Regions from separate parts of the Paenibacillus sp. sgz302191 genome, predicted to be linked through region 4. Evidence: riboswitches for the same ligand, from Rfam matches in the RefSeq annotation. Region 4 holds a riboswitch; each other region holds the start of a gene.

Region 1 (8,001 bases), on a different contig from region 4:
CGGAGCGATGCGCTTCGGCTTCTTCGTCAGCGAGCGCAGCGGCGGAATGCGGACGTTCAGCTTGCCGGAAGCTTCGTCCGGAGTGACGGTAATGAGGCCCGTCTTGAGATCCTCATATTTCATTGGCGTCAGCACGCGCTTCGGCGCCTTCGCCGGATCTCCCGCCGTATGGCCGTAATAATCGAAAGGTACTTCCACGTACCCTTTGTTCATCGCGTCGATCGCAAATTGGAACAGGTTGTGGCCGTCTTCCGAGTAAAAATCTTTGCCGCCCAAGCCGTAGACACGGCTAATCACAAGCGTATCGTGATTTCTGTGCGTGAACAGCGCGGCTTTGATCTCGTTGACCATATTGCCGCCATGCCCGCCGTAAGAATCGGCGCGGTCGCCGACCGTGACCGCTTTGACATGCTGCAAAGCTTCGGCAATTTGCTTTGCCGGGAAAGGCCGGATCATGTTCGGCGCAATCGAACCGGCTTTGATGCCCTTCTCGCGCAGCTGGTCGACTACGTCCTTGATGATCTCCGACGAGGAGTTCATCAAAAACACGGCGACTTCCGCATCGTCCATCCGGTACAGATCGAGAATCGGATAATCGCGCCCTGTCAAGTCCGCGTATTCCCGGCGGATCCGGTCGAACACTTCCTCCGCGTTGTACATGGCGACCGACTGCTGATAGCAGTTGTTAATATAGTCCGGCTCGTTCATATACGGGCCTACGGTTATCGGATTGTTGCGGTCCAGCGTATTCGGGAATCCTTGCGGTTGCTCGCCGATGAAAGCATGCACATCCTCACGGTTGGCGAACGTCTGCACTCTTCGTTTTTGGTGCGAGGTGAAGTAGCCGTCGGACGCGACGAGCACAGGCAGGCGCACCGCAGGGTCTTCGGCCAGCTTCAAAGCCATAATATTCATATCGTATACGGCCTGCGGATCGCGGCACATCAGGATCGGCCAGCCGGTATTGAGCGCATAATACAGATCGGAATGGTCGCCGTGAATATCCAGAGGGCCGGATACCGAGCGGCATACCAGATTCATCACCATCGGAAACCGGGTGCCGGACTGAACCGGCATCTGCTCCAGCATGTACAAATAGCCGTTGGCGCTTGTCGCGTTGAATACGCGGCCGCCGGCGGTCGAAGCGCCGTAACATACGCCCGCCGAGCCGTGTTCGCCGTCAGCCGGAATGAGCACGATGTCATGCTGGCCGTTCGTTTTCATCAAATCGAGAAATTGGGCTACTTCCGTGGACGGAGATATCGGAAAATATCCCATGATATGATAATTGATTTGATGAGCGGCATATGCGGCCATCTCGTTACCGGATTCGTACACAATCCGCTGCTCGATTTTGGCCTGCCCCAATTCCTTTTTGATATCAATGGCCATACGTTTGTATCCACCCTTCTCCCATGAATGATCCTATAGCGGATGTTATGCCGTGCGCGGCTAGACGCCTGCGGCCAAATTGAACCGGTGCGGCATCCGGTGCGAATCCGCGTAGCCGTCCTCTTCTCTTTCGCTGGACAGCGCTTCGGTCGGACAAGCCTGTACACATTTCAGGCAGCCCTTGCAGTATTGATAGTCGATGCCCTGCAAAAACATTTGCGGACGGCCCTTTTTATCCGGAAGCTCATCCCACACGAAGCAGAAGTCCGGACACACATTGTCGCAAGAAGCGCAATGTATGCACTTGTCTTCGTGAAAATGCGGCATCATCCCCGCCCGGGAAATGCTGAGATCTTTCAGAATGCTGTTGCCCGGATTCGTAATCACGCCGCCGATCGGCTGCGTCGCATATCCGAGAACAGGCGTATCGAAGCGCACAAAGTCGGGCATCGTCTCCCCTTCGGGCAGTGCGTACGTTTGGAATTGCACTTCGTCGTAGCCGCGGTCAAAAGTGCGGATGGCCGGAGCTACCGCCTGCGGATACTTTTTCTCCAGCGATTTGCGGATGACGCCGCGCATCACTTCCGGGTCCAGAAAGTCGCAGAGGCGGAACAAGGCGCCAAGCATCGCCATGTTGACTCTGTTCTTCTCCTCCAGCGCGATGCCGATCGCATCGATAACCGCAATGGTGCCGCCTCTGAGCTTCATCTTTTCCTTCAGCTCATCTGGCGTTTTTGTCGAATTTACCAAAACCGTGCTGTCTTCATAAATTCCGCTGATAACGTTTACAGTTTTTGAAAGAGCTTCATGAAAAACACCGACTACATGCGGTCGTTCGACCGGAGACGTATCGCGAATATTCGTATTCATATCGCAAAAACGGATGTGTGCCTTTACGGCTGAACCCTTCTTCTCCGAACCGTATGAAGAAAAGCTGACACCGTTAAGCCCTACCCCTACTACTCCTGCTTCTGCGAGCATTTTACCGGCCAAGTTCGCACCGAGTCCGCCAATGGATTCCAGCCTAATCTCGAAAAAGCCGAGATCGTTCACTTTGGGTAAAGTTACCATTCCATGTCTCCTTTCAAAAATGTGCTGCGATTGAATTTTATGAATTGTTAATCTACTTTCATTGTAACAATAAATTTCCCGTAAGCAACAGTTTTTTACAATGACTAGGATTATAACAAGTAATCCATAATCAATCCGCACGAGCCCATATAAAAGCTCTCCTGTTTTTCATCCGCTTCATTCGGACTTTCCTCCGCACAACCGTCCATACACTGTTCGCAAACATCGACATATCCTTCGTCAAGCGGATCAAAGACAACTCCACAAACATGCGGGCAAGCCCTCATCCTTATCGCTCTCCGTTCTATCGCAGCTCATCATTTGAAAACGCTTTCTCTTATTATACAGCGATGCGCTGAAAATGTCTCACATCACTTTGTTAAATCTTTATCATTTGAAACGTATCCAACCTATTTGAAGTACTCGTAATTTGTGAGATAATGTAGAAAAAAACCATATTCTGTCGTACGTTTAGAAAGGACGGTTCGTATTGCTCCATTCCGTCATCACCCATGAACTTCATGGTCTTTTATACATGATGAGTGCGCTGTTGATCTACTTGGTTCTTACTCCTATATATGTATACAAAGAACAAAAGCGTAAAATTCTTTTCGTCCTCATCCTCTTCGTGCTCACCTATTTCTATTTGGGCTATGAAGATATAGAGCCGATTGTCTATACTTTGCATCTGATTCCCGTCTCACTTACGCTAGCGATCCTCTTCGAGGGATCCGTACCCGGCATTTTTACGTGGATCGCATTCAACTTCGGCAATCTGGTCATTTTGCAAAATGAACTGCTTCCCGTACTGCTCGGCAGCACCTTCATGCTCGCGGCGGGCCTCTATTTGAAGCGGAAGATGGTCGCCGACAGCTTCAAAGCCAAATTTATATTCGTATCCGTCCTGATGTTCGGTTACTTGGCGCTTTATTTGGCGGCAGGCCCCGCACTGCTTGACCAAAACTACGTGTATGCCGCTTACGCGGTATCGCTGTCCTTCGTTTCGAGCTGGTTCGTGACCTTTCTTTTTTTCCACGTCAAAAAGCAGGAGATCAATAAAGAGAAATTGCTGCATCTCGAAAAAGACCGCATGATCGGACAAATGGCCGCTTCGGTCTCCCATGAAATCCGCAATCCGCTGACGACGACCCGCGGCTTTTTGCAAATGATGGAACAGAAGGAATTTTCCGAGGAAGAGCGCAAACGCTTCATTTCGCTCGCTTTATCCGGCATCGATCAGGCCAATGCGATTATTAGCGACTATTTGCATTATGCGAAGCCGAACAGAAGTCAGCAGGAAAAGCTGAATATCAAGGAAGAGCTTGCTTCGATGCTCCGATTTATGAATCCGATCGCTGTCTCCAATCAAATAACGGTCGACATCTCGCATAGCAGCGACTCCCCTCTCTACATATGGGGAGAATCGAAAAAATTGCGCCAGTGCCTGATGAATTTGATCAAAAATGCGATCGAATCCATGCCTGACGGCGGAACGCTTACCGTACATACACACCTAACCGAATCTACCATTCATGTTTGGATATCCGATACCGGGGTCGGCATGAGCAAAACGCAAATCAATTCGTTAGGAATGCCGTTCTATACGACCAAAGCGGATGGAACCGGCCTGGGCCTCGTCGTTGTCATGAGCATCATAAAGTCGATGAACGGCAAAATTTCCTATTCCAGCAATCCGAATAAGGGCACCGTCTGTCTGATTCAATTTCAGGCCGGATAACGATTGACAAGCTTCCGTTAACAAGTCCGCCGGATTGTGGTATTCTGATAGAATAGCGATCAGCAGAATAGCGAAGGAGGCTGTCCCATGAATCCGGATTTTATTCAGATCAAATCGCTTGAGGGCGATCTTAAGATGTCCCACAAAAAGAAGGATTACGGGCTGACGGTTTCCACGAGAGAACTGGTCCTTCATAAGCCGCACGTGAATTATTACTTCAAGCTTGAAGATATGATCAGCATCGTGCCCTATGACGTGGGAGCTATGAAAGCAATCACTTTTGTCAATGCGCGATCCAAGAATCAGGAGTCCGCTTCACTCACTCCCGGTTCGGAGCACTTTAGAATTTATGTTCACAAAGCGACCGTTCATAACAGAAGCGGAATTTTCCTTCTGGGACCTACGGATGTTATCATTCCGATTCATAAGAGTATGCTTCAGGCGATATCCGAGTGCGTGCAGAACGCCGGGTTAACAGCACTGTAAATACTCATGCGTGCGAAAAAGGCAAAAAAGGCATCTTCCCCTCATCCGGCAGGGTAAAGATGCCTTTTCGTCAACGGCGGTTTCCGCGGAACGTTCCGCAGCCGTCGCTAACTGAGCGAACGCGATTCCTGTTTGGCACGTATCGTGACGAACACGAAGCAAAGCAGTAAAAATACAAAGATGCCGATGCCGACGATTTCGAAATCGAGTTCGGCCCACGGATTGAAAAACGTAAAAGCTTCGTAGAACGAAACCCCGTAAGCAAGAATGACGATCACCCATCCGATCAGCCTTGAAGCCGACTGCCCCAGCTTTCCGGAATGATGAATCATCCGGTAAGCAATCAGCGAATCCAGCGTATCGGTCAGCATCATCCCGAACATAAACACAAGCCCCAAAATAACGGGCATGTATTCGATTTTATTGCTTGCGGCAATCGCCCAAACGGACGTTTGGCTAATCGTTTCGGCAGCCAATGCGAAAATCGCGCCTACCAAAATAATTAAAAAAGGATTGGTTGTCCCTTTGGCGACTTTATCGATAAATTTCCCTTTGTATCCTTTAATTTGAAAGCTCTCGTTTTTGTATTTCGAACGCAGAAGATTATAAATATTGATCGTTCCAATGAGGAAAAGCGACAATATCGAAATCCATGTTGCGAAAGTATCGAAGTAATCGGGAAACTCAAAATCTTTGATGAACATCCCCAAAACAATCGCCATACTGGCCACTACCGCCCCATGGCCAAAAGAAAACAAAGTGCCTACCCATCTGGCGATCGGGCTTCCCATCCGCCAATTATAACGGGTTTGTCCGTCAATAAAAGCCAAATGATCCGCGTCCAAGCCATGACGCAATCCCAAAGCAAAAACAAGAAAAATAAGCGATACGGTTGACAATGTACTCACCATTCCTTTTCTCCGAAGGCATTTTAAGGTGTACGGATAGGTAGGTCTTCTGGCTCCCGGATCAATGCTTCTCTTCAGTCTTCCCCAGCATGCGGCTGAGTGACGTTATTGAAGAAGGCTCCCCGGTTACAGCGGCGGGACCGCTCGGGAGTTGCACCCGATTCCCTGTTACCCCTTGCTTGGCAAGGGCACCTGGCCGTAAACGTATTTGGTTGTGAGATAAACCTCTATCGAGGTCTTTCGAAGATGAGCGACCGCGTTTAGAGGTAGGTTTATTCGCCAATAAGAATGTGTTCTACGCGCTTTAGCGCTGTAAAGAACTTATACATTCTTATGTGGTAAAAAACGCGCAATTTTCAGGACGTCCGAGGCTAGGCTATATGCCTTCCCTGCTTCGGATAAAAGCGAAAAGGCGCTCGCAGCTGCTGTCGACCATCTCGTACACTTCTTCAAAATTGCCTGTGTAGTACGGGTCGGGGACGTTGCCGCCGCCCTTATCCGGGGCAAACTCCAACAGTTTATGAATGGAGGCGCCATGTGCATCCGGAGCAAACGATTTTAAATTCGTTATGTTGCTGTCATCCATGGCAATGATATATGTAAACTGTTCAAAATCGTCTGCCTTCACTTGCCTTGCGGTCAGTCCGTGATGATCGATGCGGTGACGGTCCAAAATTCGTCTCGTTCCCTGATGCGGCCGCTCTCCGGTGTGCCAGTCCCCCGTGCCCGCGGAATCAACAACGATACGCCCATCCAGGCCGGCCTGCTTCACTTTATGGCGAAAAACAGCCTCAGCCATAGGCGAGCGGCAAATATTGCCCAAGCATACGAATAGCACTTGAATCATGGCGCACCGAAAATAAGCTGTTTTTCTCGCATCGTAAGCCCTCTGGCAGGGATGTCAAGTACGATTTTGCCTTCCGCCAATCCCCAAATCCGCGTTGCGTACCGCTCCGCGAGCTCGACCTGGTGCAGCGCGGCGATGACCGTCAAATTGCTTTCCTTGCATAAGGATCGCAAGTCGTTCATGATGTATTCCGTCGCTTTCGGATCCAGGCCCGACACCGGCTCGTCGGCGACCAGCACTTTAGGTCCATGGATGAGCGCTTTCGCGATCGCAACCCTTTGCTGCTCGCCGCCGCTTAATTGGCTAATTTTTTTATCGCCTTTGTCGAGCAAGCCTACTTTTTCCAAATAGTCCATCCCGATAACATGCTCATCGCGTGAAACGGCTCCCGTTAAAATACGGATCGGCGTTTGATAAAATTTCCCCATCATGACATTCTTGATAGCGCTTTTATTTCTATTCAACGCCGGCTTTTCCTCAAGAAAAGCGAAATCTTTGCCGAGCTTCCATCGATCCAACAGCCCTGGCGTCGTAATATCGTTCGACTGGTAGATGAGCTGGCCGGACGTCCATTTTTCCTGGTGGCTGATGCAGCGCAGCAGCGTCGTTTTCCCGCTGCCGCTCCCTCCCACCACTGCGATGAATTCTCCTTCATCGACGCGAAAGCTGATCTGAGACAGCACTTTATTGTCCGGCGGATAAACTTTGCTTAAATTTCGTACCGTGATCATGACACCGTCTCCTTAACATTGTGCTCAACATGAACTTGAACCCGTAAGCTATTGGCAAAAATCGCCCATCTAGCGGCATCTGGCCTGACAAGAGGGCGATTTTCGGTTTCATTCACTTTATTCGCTGCAGCTGCTCGGACTCGACGCTTGGCCCGCTTCCACGTTGATTTTATCCGAAATCGTATCGCGGACGACCGACATGACAAGCTGAAGCAAATAGTTAATGTCTTCCTGAGACTGTTTAAATTCGCTCACGATAGGAATCCCGTCCAGCTCATCCTGCAATTCATCGATCTCTTTCTCGATTTTATCCACCATTTTGGCGTTTTGAAACTTCTCGAAAGCGACGATTTCCTTTTGCTTTTTCTTGATTCCGCTGATCAGCTTTTGAATATGCTCATTACCGGAAATTTTTTTCTCCGCTTGCTGGTAAAACTGCACCTCGTTCGAAGTCGTCAGCAGTTCCGCAAGCTCTTTCGCTTTGGCCAAAATATCCTCACGAACAATTAATTCCGTATTCGTATAATGCTCCATTTCAAACGCATGGGGATGATGGTGACTATGTTCCGACACGACTGCACGCTCCAATCTTCAACCTCACTATTGACAAATCATTTTATATGGACATCTTTAGCGGCGCTTCCACGATTTCGCCTTTCAGCACCCAAGTCTGCGCATGAGTGATTCGGACATGAATCAATTTACCGTACAAATCCTTAGATCCCGTAAAATGAATCAGCTTATTGGTCCGGGTGCGTCCGGCAAGGACGTCCGGGTTGTTCTTGCTCTCCCCTTCGACCAATACTTCCACAATTTCACCCTGCAGCT
Region 2 (8,001 bases), on a different contig from region 4:
CGATCCCGTGCATGTGCCGATATCCCACACAACGCTGTCGTGCTTCAAACCCATCTGGCTCAAGCTCAGCACGCGGACCTCTTTTTTCGTAATCAGCCCTTTATCCGGCTTGCGCTGGGCGAACTGCTCGTCTTCGATGCCAAGCGTCCACTGGGGGCCGGCAGATTGACGCTTCAAAATAACGACATTGAGCGGGGAAAACGATGCCGCTTGCATCTGCTCCAATTCGTACCATCCGGTGCGTTCGTTCTCGCCGTCCAAATTTTCCGCAACGAAAGCCCGGTACTCCGTCATGCCAAAAGACAGCAAATAAGCCGCCAGCTCCCCCGGCGTATTCGTGTCGTCCGTAAGCAGCGCCACTTTGTCCTTGCCGTCGATGCGCTGCGCCAAACCTTTCATGCTGCGTCCGTGCACGCTCGTGACGAAAGCGTCCTGCCAACTTTCACCCATGCGGGCAAAAGCGAGCTGAATCGAACTGACGTTCGGATAAATATTTACGCCGTCCAGTTTTTTCGCCGCATAGCCGCCGATCCCGTAAAAAAGCGGGTCGCCGGAAGCGAGAACGACCGTGCTTCTGCTCTCGTTTTGAAGCTGCGCCATAAGGCTCTGCAGGCTGCCCTTGATCACGATCTTTTCTCCCCGAAAATCAGGAAAAAACGCCAGCTGCCGCTCGCCGCCCACGAGCACTTCGCACTCTTCGATCCATTTGATATACAAAGGGAGCAGGCTTGCCTTTCCGTTATCGCCGATCCCGATTATTTTGATGGTGCTGCTCATCCGTTTCATCCTATCTGTTCAAAATTGTTGCGGCCGCACGGCCGCTTGTCCCAACAGCTCCGCCTTCATGGAAATGATGACGGTTTCGATTTCCGCTAACCCGCCGCCGACTTCCTGCAGTCCGGCCTGGCAGCAGCGGTCGCACAGCTTTTCAAAAAAGCCGCTGACGCCGTTTGACGCCATCATGTCCCCTACCTGGGCCGCCGTGTTGGCTCCGCGGATTTCGGCAACCAGCGTTTCCGAAGCCCCCGCTTCTTCCGCCACCTGCGCCAAAAATCCGAAATCGACCGGGGCGCTTTTGGAATGAACCATCATGACGCCCTGGGCCACTTTGGAAAATTTGCCCATCATCCCGACAAGCGTCACTTTCCGGACCCCTTGTCTTTGGCACTGGGTGAGCGCGAAGCCGACAAAATCGCCCATCTCGACGAAAGCTTCCTCCGGCAGCTCCGGGTACATGCCGATGCCGTAAGTCTCCGTCCGGCCACCGGTGGACAAAACGATATGGTCGCAGCCGCATTTGACGGCGACGCGGATCGCCTGGGCGACGCTCGCTTTGTAGGCCGATGTGGAGAAAGGCACCACGATTCCGCGAGTGCCCAGAATCGAGATGCCGCCGATAATGCCCAGACGCCCGTTGAGCGTCTTCTTCGCAATTTCTTCGCCGTCCGGCACGGATACGGTCACGTCGACGCCGCGCTTTTCTTCGAAGCCGTCGAGCACTTCCTGCACGGTTTCGCGGATCATTTTACGCGGCACCGGATTGATCGCCGCCATGCCGACCTCGACCGGCAGGCCGGGCTTCGTCACGCGTCCGACGCCGACGCCGCCGTCAATCGCGATGCCCGGCTCATCGCGCCAGCTTACCCGCACGACGATTTTCGCGCCGTGCGTCGCATCGGGATCGTCGCCGCCGTCCTTGATCACGGCGGCTTCGCCCCACAGCTGCGTATACTCGCAGCTGTGCAGGTCAAAGGCGACCGTATCCCCGGTCGGGATACGGATGCGCACTTGCGCTTGCGGCGCCTGCCCGATGAGCGCCAGCAGCGCGGCTTTGGCTCCTGCAGTGGCGCAGGAGCCGGTGGTGTAGCCGTAGCGCAGCGGCTTCGCGTCCTCTGCCATACGCGCGCTACTCCTTGCGCGCGGCGAGAATCGACAGCGCGTTCACCGCTGCGACGGCCACGGGGCTGCCGCCCTTGCGGCCGATGTTCGTGATGAACGGCACGTCCAGCTTCGCGAGCTCCTCCTTCGATTCCGCCGCGGATACGAAGCCGACGGGCACGCCGACGATGAGGCCCGGCTTGGCCGCGCCTTCCTTGACGAGGCGGATCAGCTCCAGCAGCGCCGTCGGCGCATTGCCGATGGCGAAGATGCCGCCTTCCGCTTCCTTGATCGCTTTGCGGATGGAAACGATCGCCCGCGTCGTATTCAGCCGCTTCGCTTCCTCGATCACGTCGGCATCGGAGATGTACACCTTGACTTCTCCGCCGAACTGCTCGATCCGCGGCTTGCTGATGCCGACCTGCACCATCTGTACGTCGGCCACCAAAATTTTGCCTGCGCGGATCGCTTCCACGCCCGCCTGAATCGCCCGCGGATGGAACACCAGACTGCGTCCCAGCTCAAAATCCGCCGAAGCGTGAATGACCCGCTGCACGACCGGGTACTGCTCGTCCGTAAACGGATGCTCGCCAAGCTCCTCCGTAATCATCTCGAAGCTTTTTTCCTCAATTTCCTGCGGTTGTACGGTTAAAGGTTTGAACTCTGTATGAAATTCCACGTAGAATTACGCCTCCTTATTGATCGACTCCCCGATATGCCGAACGACTCCGTCAAAATCCGAGAACAGCGTCCCGTATTCGATGCCCGGCCTGCCGATGACGATGCTTTCGATGCCCATCTCCAGCGCCGCTTCGAGCTTTTCGTCCACCGCTCCGACTTTGCCGCTTTCCTTCGTAATCATCAAAGTTACGTTGTAATGCGCATACAGCGCTTTGTTCAGCTCTTTGGAAAAAGGCCCCTGCATGGCGACGATGTTTTTTTGCTCGATGCCGAGCTCCTCGCATTTTTCCATGTTGTCTTTGCGCGGCAGCATGCGGGCGACGAGCGTCGTGTCAGGCAAACCGTTCAGCCGGTCGGCAAAAATTTTCAGCGTCTTGCTGCCCGTAGTCAGCATGATGCAGCCCTTTTTTTGCGCGGCGGCCTCAGCGGCCTGCTTGTAGTCGTCCACGATCGTGACGAGCGCGCTCTGCTCGTAGGCAAGACTTTGCCGCTCGAACCGCACATACGGAACTTGCGCAGCTTGCGCCGCGGCCATGGCGTTCTTCGACGCCTCCTCGGCAAAAGGATGCGTGGCGTCCGCTACGACGCGAACGCCCTTGTCGGCAATCAACCGCCGCATATCCTCGGCTGTCAGCCTGCCTGTCAGCACGGGCAGCCCTGCGGCTTCCATGCTTTTGGCGGCGCTCTCCGTGACGACCGTCGTCAGCACGGCATGCCCGGCTGACCGGATCCGCAGCGCCAGCTCCCTGGCATCGCTTGTGCCCGCTAAAACGAGTATCATCGCTTCGTTCCTCCCGCGTGCTCGTGCTCATGCTCGTGATCGTGGTGGTCTTGGTCATGGTCGTGGTCATGATGATGATCGTGATCGTGATGATGATGGTCGTGATCATGATCATGGTGATGGTGATGTCCGTGATCATGGTCATGGTCGTGATGATGGTGGTGATCGATATGCTTCATCGCCTCTAGACGGTATTGGCACATGTCGCAGTTCATTTTAACCTCGTCCTGCACCGCTTCCAGCGCCCGGCCGATCAAAATTTCCTGCAGCAGCGGATGGAAGCCGAAGTAAGGAGCCAAATGAAATTCCTGCTCCCGATACTGCCGGCGGTATCCTTCCACCATTTCCTCCATCCGCTGAATCAAAATGCCTGTAAAAAGAAAATAAGGCAAAATAATTACTTTTTTGGCGCCGAGCTTGATGCATCGTTCCACGCCGTCATCCATCAGCGGAGCGGTAACGCCGATAAAAGCCGTCTCCACCCATTTTACTTTCAGCCGTTCCCAAAGCAGCCTGGAAATTTTGAACAGATCGCTGTTGGCATCCGGATCGCTGCTGCCCCGGCCGACGATCAAAAACGCCGTGTCCTCCAGCTCATTCTCCAGCCGAACGCCGGAATCCTGCACTCTGGACGTTAAAATGTCCAAAATTTGATCGTGTACGCCGATCGGTCTGCCGTATGTAAACCCGATATGCGGGTATTTCCGCTTAGCCTCGTCAATCGCCGCGGGAATATGAATTTTGGCATGACCGGCCGCAAATAAAATAATAGGTATGACCACAACCCGGTCCGCGCCAAGCTCGATACAGCGATCGATTCCTTGAGCGATGGTCGGCTCGACGAATTCAAGGAAACAAGTCTCTACGATAAAACCGTCCATCTTCCCGGCAATTTCCGCAATAAACTGCCGGACCTCCTCATTGCCTTCCTCATCCCGGCTTCCGTGCCCTACAAACAAGACAGCATTCATGTCTTTATCCCCTCCCAAAACTTCACCGTGCTCTATCCATAAAAAACGAACATGCTGGTATAACGTTCTAATCGCCGCAGACGGCGTTTTCAATGACGAATCCTTGCGCTTCCTGGTGGCGGTAGCCTTCTATTTCTTTAACGCGTTTAAAAAACTTGTGGAACCGCTCGTTCGGATGCCCTTCCCGCTTGTACCGCTCGACAATTCTGACGACCTGCTCGACGAGCTCCGACGGATCGATGCCTTCCGCTACCGGTTGGGCCGGATGCGCGTTTCTGCCGACGGTTTTGCCTCCCAAAAACAAATCGAACTTTTCCTTCCGGTATACGATGCCGATATCCTGCTGCACCGCGCCATAGCAAGCCATGCCGCAGCCGTTGAAGCCGATTTTCAGCTCCTTCGGTACCTCCAGATTGCCGATTCTTTGATGCAGCGCCTCCGCATAAGGAATCGATTCCCCTTTTTCCAGATTGCAAAAGTCGCAGGCTTTAATCTGCGCAACGTCGCCGATCGGCGAAAGCATGAGGCCGAGCTCGCTCAGCTCGGAAGTGATATCCTGCGGATTGTCCGTCTGGATGCGGACGATCAATTGATGGTGCGGCGAATATTCGATGTCGCCCCTGTCGCCGACGATTTCGCCCAGCGCGCATAACTGCGCCGCGCTCAACCGTTTATTTGCGATCCCCGGGCTTACCGCAAATTCAAAGATCGACTTTGTCGCGGTAAACGCCATCGGCTCCAAAGCCCCCGCAGCGCCGCCGCTGCCCCGGGAAACCAGCTCCAGCGCCTCCATCGCCAGCTGCAAAGGGCTGCTGGCTTGGGCCGCCGCTTGCGCTGCCTGCCGAACGGCCGGCTCTCCGCCGGCTGCGGCTCCCGCGCTTTCGCTCCGGTCTTCGGCCGGAGCCTCTTCCTCCTGCGCGAGCGCCCAAGGCTCCGCCTCGGCCCGCAGCCGCTGATGCGGCTTGAGCGGCTGCGTCTCCGCGCCCAGCGTATATTTGCGCTGATACCCCCGCGGGGTTATCAGCAGGCCGTCATAATTTTGGGTCGCCGAGTTGCCGATAATAATCGTTGTCAGCATCCCGATATCATGATTCAGCATATCGGCCAGCGTCGTTACGACGACGTGCTCCCGATCCCGGTATGCGCTCTTGACGATGCCGACCGGCGTTTGCGGCGAACGGTGCTGAAGCAAAATGCGCTGCGTCTCGACGATTTGCCGCGTCCTTCTTCCGCTGCGCGGGTTGTACAGCGCAATGACAAAATCCGCCTGCGCCGCGGCTTCCACCCGCCTTGCAATAAGCTCCCACGGCGTCAAATGGTCACTCAAGCTGATCGTGCACGCATCGTGCATAATAGGCGCGCCCAGCAAGGATGCAGCGGAATTGATGGCCGAGATGCCGGGGATGATTTCAACTTCGACGCCGCCCGCTGGCGTCCACCCTTGCTCCATCAACACTTCGTAGACAAGGCCGGCCATCCCGTACACACCGGCGTCTCCGCTTGAGATGACCGCTACCTTTTTCCCCAGCTTCGCTTGTCTGACCGCCTCTTGCGCCCGGCTCACTTCCTCCGTCATTCCGGTTCTTACAATTTGTTGTTCCGAAATCAAGCCGGATATAAGATCGACATATGTATTGTAGCCGATGATGATTTCACTTTCTTGAATAGCCTCGCGCGCCCGCTTCGTAATATGTTCGAAACTTCCCGGCCCGAAACCGATGACGAGCAATTTCCCCGGCATAGCAATCACCCTTTCTAAAAACCTTTTGCACGAATAAAAAAGCATTTCCAACACAACATCATGTTAGAAATGCCTGGTTTGAACGTCTTTTCAATAAGCACAGGAGCAACCGCCCTCTAACACACCCTAATTCCTCGTAGGGCAAAAGTGTCGTTCAAACCGGGCAGGTCTCCTGACTTCGATCATACTCCCGGCGTCTTCCCGGGTATTGCCCAGTGACATGCTGCCAAGGAGAGGCTTTGCTCCAAAGCCCGATCGTTACAGTGGCGGGTCCGTGCCGGATTCTCACCGGACTTCCCTTTTAACTGAATGAAACGTATCATTCAGCACCTGGTTCCATCCATATGCAATTAAAATCATCCTATCATCAATCGTATGCATTGTCTATGCAATTATTCATAGACAGAGCGGTAGAGACCTTCCAGCAAACTCTTGTAATCGGCCGGATCGTACGCAATTTCGGAAAAGCCGACATGAATCACTTTGTTCGTCGTACGCACGACAAAAAAACTTTCTTCCGTCCGCTCCGGATCGATGTATGTATAACATTCCAGGTGAGTGCTGCCTGTTTTATTTTGCAAAAATTGCGTTGCCTCGATACTTAGATTTGCGTATTTGGGCATGAAAACTCTCCTTCTTAACGAACGTTCTTTGCGGCGGCCCGATATCGGACAGAAGCGTAAAAAACAAGGTACAAACAGCTAAGAACCAGCATAAACACGCCGATAAAAACGAGCGCATCCCGCTGCTCCAGCAGCTTTAAGGAATCTTGCGCGATCGCCCAGGGCTTGCGGAATAAATCCCAGCTATTATACCGCAAAAAGCGGCCCAAAAACACGCCGACGCTGCACAGCAGCAGCAAGACGCCGGCCAACATCCAACTTGCGGCCGGGCGAAGCAGTCCCTGCCATATTTCGTGCACGAGATAGAAGGCAAACAAGCCGACCCAAAGGGCAATAATCGCCGTAAAAGCGTTCAGCAATACGTCAAAATGTACGGGAACCGACGATTTCAAATATGTCAAATGCACCAGATCCGTCAACATATACGGAGCATTCGGCAAAAACAGCAGCCATACCAGCAATCCGATCAGCAGTCTGATGCGGAATGTTTGCTGCATATGCCACCAGTAACGAACGGCCAGCGCCGCCGCCAGCGGAATCCAGGCCAGCATCAAGTTCGGCGCAATCAGCCATCTGTACAGAAAACTGCCCGACGACCCGTAAATACGGACCAGCAGCAGCGCCGTACAAGCCGCTGACGCGACCGCAAGCATACCGACCAAGTAAAACAAAGCCCGATTCATTTGCACATATATTTTGAAATTCAGCAGGAACAGCTCCTTTCGACGTTTCTATTATACCGCACAATCTATGAAACACGAATTCTCTCTTTAATTTTCCGAATATTCGTACTATAATAAAACTATCACGATATCGCTTTCAAAATTTCATATTTGGAGGAGGATTCATTATGGGCGGACAGCAAACCGGCGGATTGATCTTTGTGTTCACAGGCACAAGCGGTTCCGGTCGCAAAACAATTGCGCACCAAATTGCCAAAGAGCTCGGCTTCTCATCGGTTGCATCTTACACAACACGAACTCCAAGACCTAAAGAAATCGAAGGCAGAGATTACAAATTCATTTCACGGAAAGCGTTCATCGATGCGGATATTAACGGTGAATTTTTTCAGACGGCGGAAATCGACGGAAATTTTTACGGAATCAAACGTGCGGACATCGATCAAGCTCTCAAGGAACACGGCTCTATTTACGTTATCGTCAACCGCTATGCGGCCAACCGTTTCAAATATGAGTTCGGCGAACGGGCTGTCCGAATTTTTATTTATGCAAACAAGCAGACGATTATGGAAAGGCTTCTGGCGCGCAGCACGCCGATGGACGTTATCGATCATTATATGAACCACTATATCGAGGAAGTTTCCTA
Region 3 (8,001 bases), on a different contig from region 4:
ATCTTCGCCAAGCCAGTTTTGAAACGGGTACCGGCCCATCTCCACGACCTCCCGCACGGTGAAGCCGACAGGCGGCAGGGCGTCCTGCTGCAGCACGGCGAGCCGGCGGGCCAGCTCCTTGCGGCTGTAGGAAGCCACCGGCCTGCCGGCCAATCGCACATCGCCTGCGGAGGCCGGGTCGATGCCCGACATGATCCGCAGCAGCGTCGATTTGCCGCTTCCGTTAGGCCCGATAATGCCGAAAAATTCGCCCGCTTCGACCTCGAAACTCATATGTTGCAGCACCTGCTTCCCGTGGAAGCTTTTCGAAACGCTTTCGACTTGTATCATCAAGATCAACCTCTCTGCGCTTTCTTATCTTTGTTCAACAAGTAAGCGAAGAACGGCGCCCCCAAAAAGGCGGTAATGACGCCGAGCGGTATTTCCGTCGGGCTCAGCAGCGTGCGGGCCAACGTATCCGCCCATAGCACATAAATTCCGCCGCCGAGAACGGATAAGGGCATAATCAGGCGGTAATCGGGGCCGACCAACAGGCGCACCAGATGCGGGATAATAAGTCCTACAAAGCCGATAACTCCGGCCACGGATACGGCCGCCGCCGTAACGAATGTCGCAACGATCAGTGCGGTCAATTTCGTCCGTTCGACATTGACCCCGAGATGGGCGGCTTGGCGCTCGCCGAGCGCGAGCAGGTTCAGCGATCTGGCCAAGCCGATCAATACCGCAAAGCCGATAAGCAAATAAGGCGTTACCAACGCCGCGTAGGACCAGCCCCGCAATGCCAGGCTGCCCATCAGCCAAAATACGATTTCGTTAATGACTTGGTTGGATAAAGATACCATGAACGCAACGATCGAGCCCAGGAACGCCTGCATGACCACGCCTGAGAGAATGAGCGTCTCCAGCTTGAGCTTGCCGTCGATTTGCGCCAGCTTCAGCACGAGCAGCAGCGAAATAAGCCCGGTACCGAACGCCACGGCCGGAATCGACCATTGCCCAAGCCAAGAATACTGCAGCCCGAAATAAATCAGAAAAGCTGCGCCCACCGAAGCGCCCGAAGATACGCCCAGCGTGTAAGGATCGGCCAGCGGGTTGCGCAGCACTCCTTGAAAAGCCGCCCCCGCTACCGACAGCGAGGCGCCCACAAGGATGCCGAGCATGACGCGGGGAAGCCGGACTTTCATGATGATCTGCTCGGAAGATTGCGGCCAATCCGCTTCGATTCGCTCTCCCAGCCACGGAATGTGCTTGCCGATAATACCGGCTATTTGCAGCACATGGACATGGGCCGTGCCCAAAGACAAGCTGATCAGAATAGAAAGAAGAAGGAGTAAGACTCCTACTCCTCCCCACAGCATCAGTTTTCTTTTCATCTACTTCACCAGTTCGGGGTAAATCGCCTTGGCCATGGCAAGCAGGCCGTCCGTTATTCTTGGGCCCGGGCGGCTGAGCAGATTTTGATCGATGCCGACAACCCGGTTCGTTTTCACGGCTTCAATCTGATCCCATCCGCTGCGTTCGCGAATGATCGCGTCGAGCGTTTTTTTGCTCTTGTCATCGGTCACGCCAGCCGCGAAAAGAATGACGTCGGGGTTTTGCTGAATGATCTTCTCTTCGCTGATTTGGTACCAGCCCTTCTTGTCCCCTGCAACATTGACGCCTCCGGCCAGTTGAATCAGCTCGTCCATAAATTCGCCGCTGCCGACCGTCCAGCCTGCGCTGAATTCGACGTAGACCTTTTTCTTATTGGCCTGCTTCACGTCTTTCACGGCGCTGACCACTTTCTGGCGGTCCGCTTTCATTTTGTCCGCCACCTGCTCCGCCTGTTCCTGATGATCCGTAATGACCCCGAACGTAAGCACGTCGGCAATGGCGTCGTCGAGCGTCTTGGGCTCCACTTTAAACATATTGATATTCATCGCGCGAAGCTTTTCCACAGTGTCGGCCTTCATCGAAACGCCCGTGAAAACGATGTCCGCATTAGCAGCGATGACCGCCTCTTGATTCGGCTTCGTAATGCCGCCCATCTTCGGCTTCGATTTCGCCGCCTCCGGATAATCGTCCAGGTCCGATACGCCGACAATCTGATTGTCGAGCCCTATAGCAAAAAGCGCTTCCGTCTCGGCGGGCGATACGGATACGATCCGCTGCGGCGCCTTGTCAAACGTAAATTCTTTTCCCGTCGCATCCTTGATTTTGAGCGGGTACTGCGTCTTTTTGGACGCTTTGGCGGTTGACGCAGCCGTCGCCGTCGCGGACGGGGCTTTCGTTTCGCCCGCTCCCAGCTTGGCCGGGTCCGTCAGCTCCGGCTGCTTCTCCACTGTCTTGCCGCAGCCTGCAAGACTGATTGCCGCAGCTGCGGCAAGAGCCAGCAGCGCGGTCTTTTTCCACAAGCTCACTTTCATCTCGCTTTTCTCCTTTTCCTCGTCCGTCAGGACTTCCAGGACTTCCATCCTGCCAAAAAATCCCCTGCCGTTTCCCGAAGGAACAGCAGGGGACGATAAATCCAGGCAGCTGACAGCCGCCGGCTGCTCCCTGATTTAACGCCATCCTTTTCCTCGAAGGAAGTCGTGTACGGCACCATAGGCAGGTCTCCTGACTTTCGGGTATCGAGCTTCCCCGCCTTCCCATCCCCTAAATCGGAACAGTGGCATCATGAGGAACATTCCCGGTTACAGTGGCGGGACCGCGCCGGATTTGCACCGGCTTCCCTTTTAAGCGGCAGCGCCCGATCGATCGGGCACAGCTGCCGGCACCTGTGGCTGCATAGCTACAACATTCAGTATCTCTTTGTCGATTATAGATGAGTTTCCCGGCATGTACAAGCCGAAGGCGAATTACTTCGCGGCGATGACCTTCAGCACCTGCTTGGCCTCATCGATTTGTTTAAAGTTTTGTGGAATAAAGGCGGTTAGCCCTTTGCCCTCCAGCCCCTGCTCTTTCAGCCATTTGTTGCCTGCCATCGGAATGCCGTAAAGATGCTTTTCCGCCGGCTTTCCGTCCTCGGCTAGTTCCATAACCCCATCCGGATAATCCTCCGGCTTGATCACGTCGTCAAGAGCTACGAACCCGGCCTGCTTGGACAGCGCTTTAAACTGTTCGTCCGGCAAAATAAGAATGCCGTTGCCGCCGGCGGCAAGCTCGACAATCATTTTTTCCATCGAAAAAATCGGCGTTGAGACGAACTTTACGGTCGGCTTCTCGCCTACCTTGGCCGCAAGGGAAGCTTCCAGCTTGTCGCCGATTTCCGAAGGAAATCCGTTCGCTCCCATGGCGAAAATAGGCACATCAGGCTTCGGGCCTCCGCACCCGGCCAACAGCACCGCCAGCATGGCGATGCTCACTAAAAGCAGCTTGATTCTCATGCAGTTTCAATCCTTCCGAAGTTTTGTACGGTCATAAGAAAAGCCGGCTCATCACCGACTTTTTTTGCCTCTATTCATATATTCGTTTATTTTTTGATCGAGGACTGTGCTGAGCTCGACGACGGCTTCGGAAGTCATTTCCTTGCCTTCGACAACCATCTGTTCGAGCATCCGTCTCAAAGAATGAATCTCTTCTTCGAGCGGACTCAAGGAGGCGGATTTCTTAGCATGCTTGATCAACCAGCTACGATCGGAATCATCTTCCCGAATTTGGAAATGTTTGTTATATGAAGCAAGTTGATATTCCATAAAAGCCATGCTCTTCCCTCCTTACCTCAAGGATACCAGTTTTTGTCCCTATTGAAAATATCTTTTTAAAATGTTTTACATTTTTTTGATGAATTTTCCTATTCGTTCTAATGCTTCATTTAGCTGGGAAACGCTATACGCATAAGAACAGCGCAGGAAGCCTTCTCCGCCAAGCCCGAATACGTGTCCGGGAACTGCCGCCACCTTCGCTTCGAACAGCAATCTTTCGGCAAATTTCTCCGAAGTCATCCCCGTCGCCGCAATGCTCGGAAACGCGTAAAACGCGCCCTGCGGCTCGTGGCATTCGAGCCCGATCTCGCGAAATCCTTTGACGATCAGGCGCCGGCGCTGATTGTACGATTCCATCATGCGGTCTTTCTCTTCCAGCCCGTTCTTGAGAGCTTCGTGGGCGGCCACCTGCCCCATAATCGGCGCGCACATCACCGTGTATTGGTGAATTTTGGTCATCGCGGAAATCAGGTCGGAGTGCCCGCACGCATATCCCATGCGCCAGCCCGTCATGGCGAACGCTTTGGAAAAACCGCTCACAAGGATGGTCCGGTCCTTCATTCCCGGCATGGCCGCGAAGCTCACATGCTTTTGTCCGTACGTGAGTTCCGCATAGATTTCATCCGAAATGACGATCAGGTCGTTCTCCTCGACGACTTTGGCGATCGGCAGCCAGTCTTCATAAGTCATAATGCCGCCGGTCGGATTGCTCGGATAGCACAAAATCAAAATTTTGGATCGGGGCGTTATCGCCGCTCGCAGCGATTGCTCGGTCAGTTTGAACTGGTCTTTGGCAAATGTCTCGATGCCTACCGCTTTCCCCCCGCTGATGGTCGTGATGGGCGAGTAAGAGATATAGCACGGCTCGGGGATCAAAATTTCATCCCCCGGCGTAATCAGCGCCCGCAGCGCGAGGTCGATCGCTTCGCTTCCTCCTACGGTCACCAGCACCTCGTCGCCGGGCTCGTAGCTTACCTGGAACGAATTGTGCAAGTATTCGGCAATCGCCTCCCGCAGTTCCGGTATTCCCGAATTCGGCGAATATTTGGTCCGGCCCCGTTCCAGCGAATATACGGCGGCTTCGCGAACGTGCCAGGGCGTGGAAAAATCCGGCTCCCCGACCCCCAGCGAAATAATATCTTCCTTGCTGTTGCTGACCAGATCGAAAAATTTGCGAATGCCCGATGGCGGGATCGCTTTTACCATAGGAGCCAAATAATCCGTCATCGACTTTGGCTTGCGGACCGTCGGTTCATCTTTAATCATGGCGAAATTCTCCCTTACGGCGAGACGAGCATTCGGTGATCGTCCTCTTGATCCTCGAAAATAATGCCGTCCTGTTTATATTTTTTCAAAATAAAATGAGTTTTCGTCGACAGCACGCGGTCGATTGGCGAAAGCTTGTTGGAAACGAACGAAGCGACTTCCTTAAGCGATCTGCCCTCGATCTCGACGAGCAGGTCGTAGGCGCCGGACATCAAATAAACGGATCTTACTTCCGGATATAAATAAATCCGTTCCGCAATCGCATCGAAGCCGCGGCCGCGTTCCGGCGTAATTTGCACTTCAATCAGGGCCGTAACCTTCTCATCATCCACCTTGCTCCAATTGACAACCGTGGCGTATTTGACGATGACCTTATCCGCTTCCATCTCGCGTATCGCCTGCGCTACCTCAGCCTCCGGCGTTCCCAGCATGGTGGCAATCAGTTCCGCGCTGCGGCGGGCGTCTTCCTTCAATATTTCGAGAATTTTAAGCTTCAAAGCATCCATGGTTAACCCTACCTTTCGTTGGTGGAAATATGTTCATCTTTCAATCTTACAATGAACTGCTGTCCGAATTCAATCCTGGCGGAGCAAAAGCATTTTACAAACCGAGCCTTCCCAATTTACAGTCGTCTAACATTCGCTTTATATAATGAGTTTCGAAGAGAACATAGACAAAAACGTAGGGAGAGAAACCATTTTGTTAAAAAAAGGATCTTTGATGATGAGCGCAGCGGCTCTGCTGATTTTCAGCGGCTGCGGAACTAACGGACAACCTGCAGCAACGCAAGGCGCGCAATCGACACCCCAATCGTCTCCGAAACAAGAAGCCGCAAGCCCGGTTTCCGGCAAGCTTTCCTTCTATACATCCCAACCGGAGGAAGATGTGACCAAACTAGTGGCGGCATTCAATAAGAAGTATCCCGATGTGAAGGTCGAAAGCTTCCGTTCCGGCACCGAGGAAGTAACCGCCAAAATTCAGGCGGAAAACCAGGCCGGCAAAGTCCAGGCGGATGTGCTTCTGCTGGCCGATGCGGTAACTTTCGAAGGGCTCAAGAAGCAAAATTTGCTAGGCTCCTATAAATCGCCGGAGTTATCCAAAATTCCGAAGGATCTCGCAGACCCGGACGGCATGTACACGGGCACGAAAGTGATGGCGACCGTACTGGCCATTAATACGCAAAAAGTAAAAACGCCGCCGACCTCCTGGAAGGCGCTAGCGTCCGCTGAGAGCAAGGATGCCGGCATCATGCCGAGTCCGCTGTACTCCGGCGCTGCAGCATACAACGTGGGCGTATTGACGCGTACCGACGGCTTCGGCTGGGACTTCTTCAAAAACCTCAAGGCGAACAACACGTCTGTGGTAAAAGGCAACGGAGCCGTACTGAACGCTGTAGCCGGCGGCGAGAAGTCGTACGGCATGGTGGTCGATTATTTGGTTGCCCGCGAAAAAGCCAAAGGCTCGCCGGTCGATCTGATCTACCCGACGGAAGGCGTGCCCGTCATTACGGAGCCAATCGGCATCATGAAAAATGCCGCCAACGAAAAAGCCGCCAAAGCATTCGTCGATTTCGTGCTGTCCGAAGACGGGCAAAAAGTGTCCTCCGATATCGGGTATACACCGATCCGCGAAGGCGTCGCTGCGCCGAAAGGGCTGAAGAGCATTTCCGAATTCAAAGTGATTTCCTCGGATATTACCAAGCTGGCGGAAGCCCGCGACGCGGATAAAAAACAATTCAGCCAAGTGTTCGGACAATAGGAAGCGGAGCGCATCATACATGTCGGATTCAGAACCAACTCAGCTTGCGAGGGAGAACGGCAGGGTCGGCCCTGCCCTCCCCGGAAGCTTTTCCCGAATCGCAAAACGCATTGCCGCAGCGCTTCTCCTGCTAGTTCTTGCAGTGCTGTTTGTCGTCCCGGTCGCCAAGCTTGTCTATTTAAGCGCGCAGGGGAATGCCGGACCGACGTTCGAGCATTACGCCGAAATGCTGCGCCAGGCCCGTTTATGGAAAACGCTGAAAGATACGTTCGTTATCGTCGCAGGCTCTACCGTCGTATCCTGCATATTAGGCGTCGTAGCCGCCTGGTTGATAGCCTTTACGGACATTAAGCACAAAAAGCCGCTGCATATGGCGATGCTGCTCCCTTTAATACTGCCGTCCTACGTCTTGACGTTGTCCTGGTCTTCGTTTATGGGCAATCAAGGGGTAGTCGCCCAGGTGCTGCACGGGTTTAGCCCCGATATGAAACCGTGGAGCATGTACAGCTACGGCGGCATTATTTTCGTTATGGGCATTCATCATTTTCCGCTCGTGTATCTCTTGACGGTGGAAGTGCTGAAAAAAATTCCCCGCGATCTGGAATGGGCGACAAGAGCAAGCGGTGCGGGCAAATGGAAAACGTTTTGCCTCATCACGCTCCCCCTCGCTTTGCCTGGCCTGACGGCCGGAGGGCTGCTCGTTTTTCTCGCTTCTTTGGACAACTTCGGAATCCCGGCTTTTCTCGGCATTCCTAAAAACATTTCGGTTTTGAGCACACTCATTTATGAGGAAATTATCGGATTCGGCCCTTCCGCATTTGCCAGAGGGGCGGCTTTGTCCGTCATGCTTGGCATTATCGCCATTATCGGGACACTATTGCAATGGCTTGCCGTCCGAAAAATTAAAGCCGCAGACTCGATCGCCATCGACAACAGCCCTCGCTATTCGCTTGGCAAGTACCGGAGATTGGCGACGTCGGCCGTCTGGGCCGCTTTGGCTCTGATCACCGCCGTTCCCCTTGTATCCATGGTCGCCATTTCTTTGAAGAAAGCGTATGGAGTCCCGTTTAAGGCGGCGAATTTAACTTTGTCCAACTATCGGTACATCCTGCTGGACAATCCGAAGGTGTGGCAATCGATCCAAACCAGCCTGGTGCTGTCCGTCACTACATTCGGCATCTGCCTCGTGCTCGGGTCCCTGCTCGCTTACGCCAGGGTGCGCAACCCTTCCTGGGTGACCAAATCGGCGGAGCTCGCCGTCGCCCTGCCTTACACGCTGCCGGGAATCGTATTC
Region 4 (6,207 bases):
CTTCGTCTTGGTGCTAAGACCGTTCAACACGATCGGATTGATCTCCTCTTCCGGGAATGCAGGGTCGAGCCCGAGATTCATAAACGCCTTGTTCGCGTTATAGCGCAGGAACGCCTTCACTTCCCGGTCCAGGCCGATCGCGCTGTACAGATCCTCCGTGTACCCTTCCTCATTCGCATGAAGCTCCTTCAGAAGCGCGGTCAAAGTCTCGTAAGCCTCGTCCTGCTCCTGCGGAGTCAGCTCCTCGTACACTTCCTGGGCAAGCACGCCCACATACAGCCCGTGAATGCTTTCGTCGCGCAAAATCAGATCGATGATTTCGCCGCTGCTAGTCATCTTGCCTTGGCCGGCCAAATACAGCGGATAGAAAAAGCCGCTATAGAACAAATAGCTTTCAAGCAGCACGGATGCCGCCATAGCCAAATACAGATCCTTGCGGGTGTGAATGCCGTCGTAATATTTGGCAATCGTATTCGCCTTGAACTGCAAATACGGATTTCGCTCCACCCAGAGGAAAATGTCGTTGATCTCCTCCGTCGTAGACAGCGTCGTAAAAATGCTGCTGTACGATTTGGCGTGAATTTGCTCCATCATGCCCATGAAGCTGAGCACCGCTTTGCGCTGCAGCCCGTCCACATGCTCCAAAATTCTTGGCATCCCTACGCCGCCCTGCATCGTATCGAGCAGCGTAAGCCCGCCCAGCACTTTCATATACAGGTCGCGCTCCGCTTCGTTCAGCGTCATCCAGGACATTTTATCGTCAGACAGAGGAATTTCTTCGTCCGTCCAAAACTGCATAATATTTTGATTCCAGAACGTGATCGTAAAATCGTCGTCAGGCCGGTTCCAGTTGACGGCTCTCTTGGTGGTCATCTTGTATTCATTCCCCTTCCCGTTACACCGAACAGCTGACGCACTCTTCAACGGAGAGCTGGTTCGTCCGCGTGTAATAGAGCGATTTTAACCCGACGCGGGCAGCGTACAAATAATAGCGCGCAAGCTGTCTGGTCGTCACATCGCTGTTGACATGAAGCACCGTCGAAATGCCTTGATCGACATGCGTCTGGATTTCGGCAATCAGGTCAAGAATTTTGAATTGGTTCATTTGATACGCCGATTTATAGAAGAAGAAATTGTCTCTCCGCAAATACGGCATCGGGTAATACGTCGTCGAGTTCGCGTACGTCCGCGTTTCGATCGGCTCGACGATCGGCATGACGCTGGAAGTCGCATTCTGGATGTACGAAATGCTTTGCGTAGGAGCGATAGCCATTCTGTACGCATGGTAAAGCCCGTGAGCGCGCACTTCTTCCTTCAGCTTGGCCCAATCGTCCGGAGAAGGAATCTGCATGCCCTCGAACAGTTGTTTCACCTTGTCTGTGACCGGGCGGTAATCGGTTTGCAAGTAGCGGTCAAAATAAGCGCCGCCGGCATATTCCGAAAGCTCGAACCCGTCGAACGTCTCGCCCTTCGACTTCGCGATCTCCATGCTTTTTTCAATCGAGAAGAAATTCATCGCCATGAAAAACGTGCGGACAAAATCTTTCGCTTCTTCGCTCTCATAACTGATCTTGTTTTTGGACAAATATCCGTGCAGGTTCATCGCACCCAGTCCGACCGAGTGCAGCTCGCGGTTCGCCTTCGCTACGCCCGGCGCGTTGGCGACCGTCGTCATATCGCTGACGGAGGTCAGCGCAATCATGCCCTCGTGCACCGATTCGCGCAGCTTTTTCAGATCCATGACATTCGCTATGTTCAAGGAAGCCAGATTGCAGCTAATATCTCTGCGAATCAGGTTCTCATCGCCGTAATCGCCGATCTCCGACGTCTCCTGCAGCTGAAAAATTTCCGTGCAAAGGTTGGACATCTTGATCGCGCCGATCTGCTTGAGCGGGTGCGCCAAATTTGCATTGCTGCGGTTCATCATGTAAGGATAGCCGGATTCCAGCTGCGTCGTGGCGATTTTTACGAGCATTTCGCGGGCGCTCATCACCGGTTTCTTTTTGACTCTAGGGTCCGCCAGCAGCGTGTCGTACATCTCGTCCATGTCCATATCGTCAAGGTGCTTGCCGTACGCTTTGTATACCGTATAAGGCGCGAACACATGCAGCGGCTGGTTCTCTTCGGCCAGTTTGTAGAATTTATTCGGCACGATCAAACCGATCGACAGCGTTTTGAGGCGCGACTTTTCGTCCGCATTGATTTTTTTGCTGTCCAAAAATTCCATGAGGTCCCATCCGAAGATGTTGTAATACGCCGCTCCGGAACCTTTGCGTTGGCCCATCTGATCCGCATAGGAAAAAGCGTCCTCCATAAGCTTGAGCACCGGCATAATGCCTTTGGCCGCACGCTCGACGCCTTTGATCGATTCTCCGCGGCCGCGCAGCTTGGACAGATTGACGGCCACGCCGCCGCCGATTTTGGACAGCTGCATGCACGTGCCCAGCACATAGTTAATCGAATTCAGCGAATCGTCCATCTCCAGCAGGAAGCAGGATACCATCTCGCCCCTGCGGCTTTTGCCGGCATTCAAAAACGTCGGCGTCGCAGGCTGCAGCCGCTGTTCCATCATCGATTTCGCCAACTGTTTCGCCGTTTCCGCATCGCCGCGACCCAAGTAAAGCGCCACAATCGCGACCCGGTCCGCATAATGCTCAAGATAAAGGGTTTTATCGTCACTGCGCAAAGCGTAATCCGTATAAAACTTCGAAGCCGCCATATACGAGGAGAATTCGAAGTTATATTCGTGAGTGATTTTGTATGTATCTTCAACTTCGGATGCGGAATATTTCTCGTAAACATCCTCGTAAAAGTTGTTATCTATCATGTAACGAACCTTCGAAGCCGTATCGGCAAAATGAAGGCTGTTGCGGTTCACTTCTTCCATAAATTCGTGCACGGCTTCCCGGTCTTTCTCCAATTGAAAAAAGCCGTCGACACCGCGCTGCATGATCTGGTTGTTTAACTCAATATGCCGCAATTGCGTGCACCTCCTGAACAAATCGCTGAACATCCTGCCGGGTTCCGGACAGTTCAAACTTGCCGAGCACAGGCACGCCGTAACGCTCGGCGATGCGGTCCGCGCTCTTTGCGAATCCATCTCCCCAATTCCGGTTCCCGCTGGCCGCTACGCCTTGGAGCCTAGGATGGTTCCGCTCCAAAAAGTGTGCGACTTTCTCCGGAATTTGACCAAAGCCTGTCGTATAGGTGACAAGCACGAAAGGTTCATCCATCTTCATCGCCTCTTCAATTTGAACCGCAGGCAAATTTAATTTTTTAATAAATCTGCGGACATTTCCCGTCTTGGAATCGTAAGCAATCAGCATGGGATTTCGTCTCCTTCTGTCAAAACCATTAAAATGGCGCATTCGGCAAAAAGAAGGACCGAATACGCCACAGGAACATGCGAACATAACGCCTGCCACTGGAGTGGGAGTCTGGACACCTTCCTATCTGCCGTAGGGGTGATTCTTACGAATAGGCAGGTCTCCTGGCTTGGGATCATCATTCCCATCCGCCTTCCCGGCTTTCCTATCGGAGCAAGCCAGTGGCAATCGGATGAAAACTCCTCCTGAACAGTGGCGGGACCGCGCCGGATTTGCACCGGACTTCCCTATTAAGCTTCGTGCGTGTCTCTAGAACGCGAAGCACCTATCCATCACGAGATATAGTTGATAGATTTCAATTTATATCAAGATATAGTGTTTGTCAATGAGCAAATCCGACTATCAAACCTCGAAAATCTCTCATTTCGGAAGCCTCGTTCAGCTATAAAAAACGGCAAAAAATATGTGGATAAAAGGCGTGAAATGGCAAAATAAGGAACGTCATTTTCGGCTGTTCCTTGTCCGGCGCGGGCTAAATCGGAGTCCTGATTTCATCATTCAGAGCAATGCGCTGGGGATATTCGCTTGCAAATCTGGGGATAAACTGGGGATAATCCGGTACGAAAGTGGTGCACCAAAAACAAAAAAATAGGTCCATGCCAGCATCCTCATAGGCCTTTAGGACCCCATGCAACAACAACGGGACGAAGCCCTCTCTCCCAAATAAATCCAATTTTATGCCAAAACACCAAACAAAGCTATCCAGGGACGGAACAACGCCCTGAATAGCTTTAAAAATTGAATGATACAAGTCCAGCCGGTCGATTTATCCGTTGCGCTTTTGGAAATCGGCCATAAAGTCAACCAGCGCTTTGCAGGAAGCATATGTCACCGCGTTGTAAGTCGAAGCTCTTAATCCGCCTACGCTGCGATGGCCTTTCAAACCGACAAAGCCGTTCTGCTCGGACTCTTTAATAAATTTCTTCTCAAGCTCCTCATCCTGCAGACGGAACGTCACGTTCATCATCGAACGGCTGCCCGCATCGACCGGACTGCGGTAGAAGCCTCCGCTTTGATCGATCGCGCTGTAGATCAGGCCTGTTTTTTCGAGGTTGTTTTTTTCGATGGCCGCAAGTCCGCCCTGCTCTTGAATCCATTTCAGCACAAGGTTTACCATGTAGATGGAGTACACCGGCGGCGTATTATACAACGAGTTGTTTTTGCCATGGATTTCATAGCGCAGCATCGTTGGAATGGTTTTTGGCAAATCCTGGAGCATGTCCTCTTTCAGGATAGCGACAGTAACGCCGGACGGACCGAGGTTTTTTTGCGCGCCCGCGTAGATCATGCTGAATTTCGACACATCGACAGGACGGCTCAAAATGTCGCTGGACATATCGGCGATCAGCGGCACGCTGCCTGTGTCCGGGAAGCTTTGGAACTGCGCCCCTTCGATCGTTTCATTGGAAGTGAGGTGCAAATAGGCTGCATCCGGATGAATGTTGATTTCGCTTAAATCCGGAATTTTCATAAACTTTTGCTCTTTCGAGCTGGCTGCGATGGACACTTCGCCGAACATTCCCGCTTCCTGAACCGCTTTCTCCGCCCAAGCGCCGGTCAGAACATAGCTGCCCACTTTGCCCTGTTTGAGGAAGTTCATCGGAATCATGGCAAACTGCGTGCTCGCACCGCCTTGCAGAAATTGCACCTGATACCCTTCCGGAATGCCGAAAATTTGTTTGAGCAGCTGCTGAGTTTCGTTGTGGACCTGCTCATATTCCGCGCTGCGGTGAGAGATTTCCATAATCGACATGCCGATTCCTTTAAATTCGACAAGCTCCTCCTGCGCCTTTTGCAGCACTTCGAGCGGAAGCGCCGCTGGCCCCGCATTAAAATTATACGCACGATTGCTCATGAATAACCCACCTTTGCTTAATATACTATGGTTATGATAGCAAGATTCGCCTCACGCATCAAGTAAAACCTCTGCTGGACATGCTAAGCTTTAAGTCCGCATGTCAAACGGCACCAATACAAAGCTCTAGGAGGAATAGTATGTCTCTTCAAAATTTTTCCGCCGACCCGTACCGGCTGTTCGTCGGCATCCGTCTCCCCGACGCGTCCAAAGCGGCGCTGGACGCGTGGAAAGGCAGCGCTCAGGAGAAGCTGCCTTTTCACAAGTGGACGCATCCGCAGGACGTCCACATTACGCTTTGCTTCCTCGGCGACGCATCCGCCGGGACTGCGGAAGCGCTGGCGCACGACCTGCGCCAGCTCGCCGCGTCGGCGCCGCCGCTAGCCCTGCACGCCGAAGGGCTCGGCGTGTTCGGGCCGCCGGCGGCGCCGACGGTGCTGTGGGCGGGCGTCGCCGGCGACCTCGATGCGCTGGGCAAGCTCCAGCGCGAGGTCAGCGGCGCCTGCGCCCGCCACGGCTTCCCGGCCGAGGCTCGCCCCTACCGGCCGCACATCACGCTGGCCCGCCGCTACCGCGCAGCGGCGGGGCCTTTCCGGCGCGCCGCGCTGGCGGAGGCGGCGCCTGCGGCCGGCTGGGCCGCGTGGCGGGTAGAGGACATCGTCCTCTACCGCAGCCACCTGGGCCGACAGCCGGCCTACGAGCCGCTCGGCGCGTTCCCGCTGGGCGCGCCGGGTCTGCACTGACGCCGCTCGGCCGGCTTCCACCGGCGCTCGCTCCCGCTGGCTCTCACTGCCGCCGCTACCGGTGCCCGCGCTCGCCAATGCTGCTTTCGCGGGCGCCCGCTTCCGCCGATGCTGCTTCCGCTGGCTCTCACTGACGCCGCTATCGGTACCCATGCTCGTCGATGCTGCTTTCGCGGGCGCCCGCTCACGCCGGTGCCGCTCTCGCAGCGCCAACTTCCATCAG

What was found. A riboswitch is a leader RNA that binds a small molecule or an ion and turns the genes downstream of it on or off. The one in region 4 is predicted to bind cobalamin.
Region 1: linked by a shared signal. The riboswitch ahead of AC3G2T_RS27265 (HoxN/HupN/NixA family nickel/cobalt transporter) and the one ahead of nrdI (class Ib ribonucleoside-diphosphate reductase assembly flavoprotein NrdI) in region 4 are both predicted to bind cobalamin.
Region 2: linked by a shared signal. The riboswitch ahead of cobJ (precorrin-3B C(17)-methyltransferase) and the one ahead of nrdI (class Ib ribonucleoside-diphosphate reductase assembly flavoprotein NrdI) in region 4 are both predicted to bind cobalamin.
Region 3: linked by a shared signal. The riboswitch ahead of AC3G2T_RS30690 (ABC transporter substrate-binding protein) and the one ahead of nrdI (class Ib ribonucleoside-diphosphate reductase assembly flavoprotein NrdI) in region 4 are both predicted to bind cobalamin.

The regions. Positions count from the first base shown of each region.
Region 1 covers NZ_JBYLHY010000024.1:28,783-36,783, forward strand. Annotated here, with positions in the region: gene AC3G2T_RS27245 (thiamine pyrophosphate-dependent enzyme) at 1-1,392, opposite strand, end outside; gene AC3G2T_RS27250 (2-oxoacid:acceptor oxidoreductase family protein) at 1,453-2,463, opposite strand; gene AC3G2T_RS27255 (ATP-binding protein) at 2,954-4,201, shown strand; gene AC3G2T_RS27260 (hypothetical protein) at 4,289-4,687, shown strand; gene AC3G2T_RS27265 (HoxN/HupN/NixA family nickel/cobalt transporter) at 4,795-5,598, opposite strand; cobalamin riboswitch at 5,618-5,806, opposite strand; gene AC3G2T_RS27270 (low molecular weight protein-tyrosine-phosphatase) at 5,972-6,442, opposite strand; gene AC3G2T_RS27275 (phosphonate ABC transporter ATP-binding protein) at 6,439-7,173, opposite strand; gene AC3G2T_RS27280 (YlbF/YmcA family competence regulator) at 7,291-7,707, opposite strand; gene miaB (tRNA (N6-isopentenyl adenosine(37)-C2)-methylthiotransferase MiaB) at 7,790-8,001, opposite strand, start outside.
Region 2 covers NZ_JBYLHY010000013.1:195,808-203,808, reverse strand. Annotated here, with positions in the region: gene cbiE (precorrin-6y C5,15-methyltransferase (decarboxylating) subunit CbiE) at 1-777, opposite strand, end outside; gene AC3G2T_RS20175 (cobalt-precorrin-5B (C(1))-methyltransferase) at 796-1,899, opposite strand; gene AC3G2T_RS20170 (precorrin-8X methylmutase) at 1,907-2,557, opposite strand; gene cobK (precorrin-6A reductase) at 2,564-3,340, opposite strand; gene AC3G2T_RS20160 (sirohydrochlorin chelatase) at 3,337-4,311, opposite strand; gene cobJ (precorrin-3B C(17)-methyltransferase) at 4,379-6,052, opposite strand; cobalamin riboswitch at 6,198-6,401, opposite strand; gene AC3G2T_RS20150 (hypothetical protein) at 6,445-6,675, opposite strand; gene AC3G2T_RS20145 (DUF1361 domain-containing protein) at 6,690-7,358, opposite strand; gene AC3G2T_RS20140 (guanylate kinase) at 7,526-8,001, shown strand, end outside.
Region 3 covers NZ_JBYLHY010000029.1:83,991-91,991, reverse strand. Annotated here, with positions in the region: gene AC3G2T_RS30700 (ABC transporter ATP-binding protein) at 1-330, opposite strand, end outside; gene AC3G2T_RS30695 (FecCD family ABC transporter permease) at 336-1,373, opposite strand; gene AC3G2T_RS30690 (ABC transporter substrate-binding protein) at 1,374-2,453, opposite strand; cobalamin riboswitch at 2,569-2,775, opposite strand; gene AC3G2T_RS30685 (hypothetical protein) at 2,838-3,365, opposite strand; gene AC3G2T_RS30680 (aspartyl-phosphate phosphatase Spo0E family protein) at 3,417-3,683, opposite strand; gene AC3G2T_RS30675 (aminotransferase class I/II-fold pyridoxal phosphate-dependent enzyme) at 3,750-4,949, opposite strand; gene AC3G2T_RS30670 (Lrp/AsnC family transcriptional regulator) at 4,964-5,455, opposite strand; gene AC3G2T_RS30665 (ABC transporter substrate-binding protein) at 5,670-6,707, shown strand; gene AC3G2T_RS30660 (ABC transporter permease) at 6,727-8,001, shown strand, end outside.
Region 4 covers NZ_JBYLHY010000017.1:76,528-82,734, forward strand. Annotated here, with positions in the region: gene nrdF (class 1b ribonucleoside-diphosphate reductase subunit beta) at 1-873, opposite strand, end outside; gene nrdE (class 1b ribonucleoside-diphosphate reductase subunit alpha) at 896-2,980, opposite strand; gene nrdI (class Ib ribonucleoside-diphosphate reductase assembly flavoprotein NrdI) at 2,967-3,326, opposite strand; cobalamin riboswitch at 3,464-3,670, opposite strand; gene serC (3-phosphoserine/phosphohydroxythreonine transaminase) at 4,153-5,241, opposite strand; gene thpR (RNA 2',3'-cyclic phosphodiesterase) at 5,382-5,984, shown strand.